2 regions of the Burkholderia sp. GW821-FHT14F03 genome follow, and region 1 is predicted to be linked to the other one. Evidence: riboswitches for the same ligand, from Rfam matches in the RefSeq annotation. Region 1 holds a riboswitch; the other holds the start of a gene.
What was found. A riboswitch is a leader RNA that binds a small molecule or an ion and turns the genes downstream of it on or off. The one in region 1 is predicted to bind manganese.

Region 1 (3,404 bases):
GCGAGACGGTGTCGATCAGGAACGCGGGCGGCGTGTAGTCGGCGCGGCGGATCACGGCGGAGGTAGCGGCGGTATCGGACATGTTGATCGTGGGCGATGATGAGGATGAGGGCCCCTTCGCGCTCGTGGCGCAAAGCGGCGAACAGCCATTGTACAAAGCCTGGCGATGGCGCGCGGGACGAACTTTTTACCGGCTCGCATGGTCTTTGCATTATCGGCGTGGTAATGCCTGCCGGGCGATCGTATGATCGCGATGCCGCATGCACGGCCCACGCATAAAGAGGACGAATCAACATGAAGCGCAATCGAATCACCCGCGGCGCGACCTGGCTGGCGGTCGCCTGCCTCGCACTGCTGGCGGGCTGCACGAGCTACGTGAACACGCAGGTCACCGCGTTCTCCGACTGGAGCGGCAGCGACGCCACCCGCACCTATGCGTTCGCCCGCGCGGCGGACCAGCAGAACAGCCTCGAGCAGGCCACCTATGAACGGGTGGTCGCGAACGAGCTGTCGCTGTATGCGTTCCGGCAGGTGCCGGAGCCGCAGGCCCGCTATCTGGTCGGGCTGACCTACTCGATCAAGGGCGACCGGGTCACGGTGCCGCAGCCCGTGTACTACGATCCGTGGTTCGCGCCGGGGCCGTACTGGCGCGGCGGCCCGTGGGGGCCGTTCGGTCCGTGGGGCCCGTACCCGCCCGCCTACGTGAACCAGACCTACCAGATCTTCGACCGCACGCTCGACCTCCGCATCACGGAGCGCGCCACCGGCAAGGAGGTCTACAACGTGACGGCGCGCAACGCGGGCGAGGGCTCGTCGCTGCTGTGGGCCATGCCGTACCTGGCGCGCGCCGCGCTCGCCGATTTCCCGCTCGGCAACGGCATCGTGCATACCGTGCGGTTGCCGATCGACAAGCGCGGCGGCCCGGCGGCCCCGGGCGTCAACGAACGCTCGGTCATGCCTGCCGCCGCGCCCCCCACGGCGGCGTCCGGCGCGACGGTCAAGTAAACCCGATGAAAGCCGCGCGCCGTACGGCGCGCGGCGGCCGCGCCTACAGGCCGACGCCGAACAGCGCGAGCGCGCCCAGCACGACGAACAGCACGGCGGCGACGCCGTGCACCACCTTGGTCGGCAGACGGTGCGCGAAGCGGTCGCCGAGCACGATGGCCGGCACGTTCGCGAGCATCATGCCGAACGTCGTTCCGGCCACCACCCCCACGTAATCCTGGAAGCGCGCCGCGAGCGCGACCGTCGCGAGCTGTGTCTTGTCGCCCATTTCCGCGAGGAAGAACGCGACGAAGGTCGCGCCGAACACGCCGAGCTTCGAGCGGTTCGCATTGGCCTCGTCGGCGTCGAGCTTGTCCGGCACGAGGATCCACAGACCCATGCCGATGAAGGACGCGGCGAGCGCCCAGCGCATCACGGACGGCGTCACGTAGGCGCCGAGCCACTCGCCGAGCGCGCCCGCGCATGCATGGTTGATCAGGGTCGCCGCCAGCACGCCCAGGATGATCGGGACCGGCTTGCGATAGCGCGCGGCCAGCACGAGCGACAGCAGTTGGGTTTTATCGCCGATTTCGGCAAGCGCGACTGCGCCGGTGGAGATCAGGAAGGCTTGACTCACGTGGGGACATCCTCGGGCCTGTTGTGTGTGCGAGCGACGATCCGCCGCGCGCCGGGCCCATGTACGGCGCGCAGAGGACCATCGGTCTCGCCAGGCTGACAGTGTCTGCTGCGTCCGCCATGGCCGCGACGGCCAAGTCTGTTGACGGACGCCCCCGTCGCGATGCGGCCCGCCTGGGTGGCGGTGATCGCGCGGAGCGGCTACTCCCCAATGAGGAGCGGATTCTAGCACGCTGCCTTTCGCGTTGGAAAGGTTCCGCCCGGCAGCGCCGGGCGGGGCAGGCGCGGGTCAGTGCGCGCCGGCTGGGCGATCGGCCGGGCCGCGACCGGCCGGGCCGCGCGCGTCGTCGCGCCGGTGCACGCAGCGGCCGGCCGCGTAGGTGAACGCCACCGCGCGATCGTCGCCGAGCAGCGCGAGCGCGAACAGCAGCTCCTCGAGCGATTCGGCGCGCGCGCTGCGGCGCGCGAGGAGCGGGGTCGCGGCCGGATCGAGCACCACGAAGTCCGCTTCCGCGCCCGGCGCGAGCGTGCCGACCTGCGCGTCGAGGTCGAGCGCGCGCGCCGCGCCGGCGGTCGCGAGCCAGAACATCCGGGTCGCCGTCAGATGATGGCCGCCCAGGCGCGCGATCTTGTGCGCCTCGTTCATCGTCTGCAGCATCGAGAACGCGGTGCCGCCGCCGACGTCGGTCGCGAGCGTGACCGGCATGCCGGCCGCGTCGGCCCGGTCGAAGTCGAACAGGCCGCTGCCGAGGAACAGGTTCGAGGTCGGGCAGTGCGCGGCCACGGTGCCCGTCTCGGCCATGCGGCGGCGGTCCTCGTCGTCGAGGTGGATGCAGTGGCCGTACACGGCGCGCCGGCGCAGCAGCCCGTAGCGGTCGTAGATGTCGAGGTAGCTGCGGTGGCCGGGAAACAGCTCGGCCGCCCATTTCACCTCGTCGACGTTCTCGGCGACGTGGCTCTGCACGAACACGTCCGGGTGCCGGCGCGCCAGCTCGCCGCAGGCTTCCAGCTGCGCCTCGGTCGAGGTCGGCGCGAAGCGCGGCGTGAGCGCGTACATCTGCCGGCCGCGACCATGCCAGCGCGCGATCAGCGCCGCGCTGTCGTCGTAGCCCGATTGCGCGGTGTCGCGCAGGAACGCCGGGCAGTTGCGATCCATCAGCACCTTGCCCGCGATCATCCGCAGGTTGCGCGCGTCGCTCGCGGCGAACAGCGCGTCGGCCGACTGCGGATGCACCGTGCAGTACACGAGCGCGGTCGTGGTGCCGCACGCGAGCAGTTCGTCGACGAAGAATTCGGCGACGTCGCGCGCGTGGGCGGGGTCCTCGAAGCGCCGCTCGGTCGGGAACGTGTAGGTGTCGAGCCACGGCAGCAGCCCGGGCGCAGGCGACGCGATCATGTCGGTCTGCGGGTAGTGGATGTGCGTGTCGATGAAGCCCGGCACGATCAGCCGGTCGCGCAGCTCGGTCAGCTGCGCGTCGGGCGCGAGCCGGCCGGCGAGCGCCGCGTAGGCGCCCGCGGCGACCACCCGGCCGTGCTCGACGAGCAGCAGCCCGTCCTCTTCGAAGCGGACCGCGTCGGCGTCCTGCGCGGGGTCGCCGGTGAAGGTCAGGAGCCGCGCGCGGAAAGCGGATTGCGTCATGATGGGAGCCTCGCGCGGGTCAGAGCTGCGTGAGCAGCAGCGCGGACAGCGCCGCGACCACCCACATCGCCGGCTTGATGTCGCGGCGATGGCCGGTGCACAGCTTCAGCACGACGAACGCGAGGAAGCCGTAGGCGATGCCGTC
Region 2 (3,404 bases), on a different contig from region 1:
CGCGTGCGGCGTATTCGGCACCGGCTATACCTGGGGCGCGGTGCGCAGCGCCGACATCAAGCTCGCGGGCGAACTCGCGTCGAACCAGCCGATCCAGGTCATCGCCGACGCCAGCACGCCGAACACGCCGTCCGACTGCTCGCAAGCCGGCTCGTCGATGCAAACGCAGAGCACGCTGCGCGCCAACGGCATCCTCGGCATCGGCCTGTTCCAGACCGACTGCGGCAGTGCTTGCGCGACCAGCGCGCTGCCGAGCTGGTACTACACCTGCACGTCGAGCGGCAGTTGCACGAACAGCGCGCAGCCGATCGCACAGCAGATCGCCAATCCCGTCAGCGCGTTCGCGACCGACAACAACGGCGTGGTCATCACGCTGCCGGCGATCCCCCCCACGGGGTCGCCAAGCGTCACCGGCTCGCTGATCTTCGGCATCGGCACGCAGTCGAACAACGCACTGGGCGCCGCGACCGTGCTCGCCGCGACGGCTTCGGCGGGCTATGTGACGAGTACGCTCAACGGCAAGACCAACAACAGCACCTTCATCGACAGCGGTTCGAACGGGCTGTTCTTCCAGGACACGTCCCTGTCCCAGTGCAGCGGCTGGTTCTGTCCGCCCACGACACAGACCTTCGGGATCAACCTGACCAGTGCGGGCGGCTCGGCGACGGCGACGACCTCGTTCTCGGTAGCCAATGCGCAATCGCTGTTCGCGACCGGCAACAATGCATTCAACGATCTCGCGGGACCGCTCGGCAACGTGGTCGACCTGGGCTTGCCGTTCTTCTTCGGACGGACCGTCTACACGGCGATCGAAGGCATGCAGACGCCCGCGGGCGCGGGACCGTATTACGCGTTCTAGCTGCTGTTGAAATACGCTGAGGATGGACGGATCGGGCGGGCCGATCCCGTGCGCGGATGCGGTGGGGAAACAGCGATGAGTGGCTGTGGACGGGCGTCGACAGCGAAAGCGTTGCCGCTGCCGTTATCGCTATGCGTGTTCGCGTGCGGCATTGAGGCACGCGACCGACACCCCATAAACGGAAAGGCCTGGAAGACCGAACCAGTCAAGGAGAACCTTGACTGGCCAGCCTTCCAGGCCTTGATTCCTGGTCGGGGCGAGAGGATTTGAACCTCCGACCACCTGCACCCCATGCAGGTACGCTACCAGGCTGCGCTACGCCCCGAAAGAGGGAAAGTATATCAGACAGTTTGAGCGAATAAAACCATCCGATCGCAATTTCTCCACGAGACCGAAAGCGCGCGCGACACAGGCCGCCCGCTCGCTCGCCGCAGCAACACGGCCTCGCGCGAACGACGCGGCATACCCCAACATTCAACCGCCGCCCGACAGCGCACGAGGCGCATCGTCTTCCAAACACTTTACCTGCGAGCCCGTCGCCCCTACAATCGCCCCATCATTGGGGAGTAGCCTTCCTCCGCCCGGAGGAGAACGCGTCAACATACTTGGCCTCGGCCGTGGCGCGTTCGACCGACAAGGTTTGGCGAGACCATTGGCGCATCGCTTCGTCTTGGGTCGGACGGGAAGCCTGCGCCATGGTCCATCCACGTCCGACCTTGGAGTCCCCTGATGCGTCTGCTCAGTCCTTCGCCCCACGTCACGCCCCCGCGCCACATCCGCCCCGCCTCGCGTCGAGGTGCCGCATGATCGCCATGTTTCTCGAACTGCTGCTCATGCTCGCGATCATCCTGGTGGCCGCGGAGATCTTTACCAATGCACTCGAACATCTCGGCGAGCGCCTCAAGATTTCGGAAGGCGTCACGGGGTCGCTGTTCGCGGCAGTCGGCACGGCCCTGCCGGAAACCATGGTCCCGCTGCTGGCCCTGGCAGGCGGAACCGCCAACCCGACGCTGAACCAGGAAATCGGCGTAGGCGCGATTCTCGGCGCACCGCTGATGCTGGCCACCCTGACAACCTTCCTGATGACCTTGGCCGTGGTCCGCTCGCGCGGCCTCGGCGGCTTCCTCACGCCCGAGCGCACCGGGTTCACGCGCGACCTGAACTACTTCCTCGCCGCATTCACGCTGGCCACGATCGCCATGTTCGTCCCGCATCGCGAATGGTACGCACGCGGCCTGCTGAGCCTCACGCTCGTCGGGCTCTACATCGCCTATGTCGTCACGACATTCCGCGCCTCGGACAAGCTCGTCGCGGGCGGCCACGGAACGGAGGCGCCCGCGACCATGCTGCTCTCGCGCCTCGGCCTGCCGATCCATCTCGGCACTATCGCCGCCCAGTTGGCCATCGGCGTGGCGCTGCTCGTGGCGGGCGCAAAGGGATTCATCCACGGCGTCGAGGGCGTCTCGCATCTGCTTGGGGTCTCCCCGCTGCTGCTGTCGCTCATCATCATTCCCATCGCCACGGAATTGCCCGAGAAGGTGAACAGCGTGCTTTGGATCCGGCGCGGCAAGGACACGCTCGCCTTCGGCAACATCACGGGCGCCATGGTGTTCCAGGGCACCCTGCTGCCCGCGATCGGCATCCTGCTCACCCCCTGGGAGCCGCGCCCCGAAGTGCTCACCGGCGTTGTCGTCACCTTGCTGGCGGCCGCATGGCTGCGTCTCAATGCGCGTCGCCGCGGCCTCGCGCTCTGGGCCCTGCTCTTCAACGGCGTCGCCTACTTCGCGTATCTCCTGATCACGGCGACCCATCGATAACGGCGAATGCGCGAAGTCGCTCATCAGCCTGCGCCGCATTTCGCAAGCGATGTCGCGGCGGCGCGCATGACACGCGCGCCGCCGCGATCCGGCGAATGCAGCGCCGTCACTGCCCGATCTGCTTGCTGACCTGATTCTCCTGCTGATTCAGCGTGCGATCTTCCTGCCGCGTGATGTGCCCGTTGTCCTGATGCGCCATGTCGCGCTCTTCCTGGCGGACCTGGTGGTCGTCGCGATGCAGCTTCGCCGCTTCCGCGGGCGACATCTTGCCATCGCGCACCGATGCATGGATCCGCCGGTCCTGGTTCTGCAGCCTGTGATTGACTTCCGCGCGACGCGGATGATTCGCATCCCATTGGGTCTCGGCGGAGGCCGTCCCGATCGAGGCGGCGGAAAGGGCCGCCACGGCGGCAAACATATGGATGGACAAGCGCATGATCGTCTCCCGGTACGGTAGTCGGCGGCTCGATGCCGCCTGCCTATCTCAACGCGATAGGCCACGCCCCTGCCGACCCGCCATTTGTGAGTTGCGTAACCAGTTGTATCGCGGCCCGCCGACAACGCAGACTCGCCCCCGACGACCTGTGCCGTTTGATCCGAGATGCCGATCCGCGCGGACCGCACGCGCCGTCGGACCCTGCTGCCCTGCACCACCGCACGCCGGTGTTTGGTGCCGACGCTCTACCGACGCCATGCGACACTGCGCGAAACCGGCGTCAACCGGCGCG

Region 2: another riboswitch for manganese. It lies ahead of AC1RQF_RS02795 (sodium:calcium antiporter); the one in region 1 lies ahead of AC1RQF_RS19760 (TMEM165/GDT1 family protein).

What each region holds. Positions count from the first base shown of each region.
Region 1 covers NZ_JBXAPG010000028.1:40,016-43,419, forward strand. Annotated here, with positions in the region: gene pepN (aminopeptidase N) at 1-82, opposite strand, end outside; gene AC1RQF_RS19755 (DUF4136 domain-containing protein) at 295-1,005, shown strand; gene AC1RQF_RS19760 (TMEM165/GDT1 family protein) at 1,049-1,621, opposite strand; yybP-ykoY riboswitch at 1,714-1,842, opposite strand; gene guaD (guanine deaminase) at 1,910-3,259, opposite strand; gene AC1RQF_RS19770 (NCS2 family permease) at 3,279-3,404, opposite strand, start outside.
Region 2 covers NZ_JBXAPG010000003.1:20,648-24,051, forward strand. Annotated here, with positions in the region: gene AC1RQF_RS02785 (DUF3443 domain-containing protein) at 1-859, shown strand, start outside; tRNA gene AC1RQF_RS02790 (tRNA-Pro) at 1,108-1,184, opposite strand; yybP-ykoY riboswitch at 1,409-1,540, shown strand; gene AC1RQF_RS02795 (sodium:calcium antiporter) at 1,663-2,676, shown strand; gene AC1RQF_RS02800 (hypothetical protein) at 2,783-3,112, opposite strand.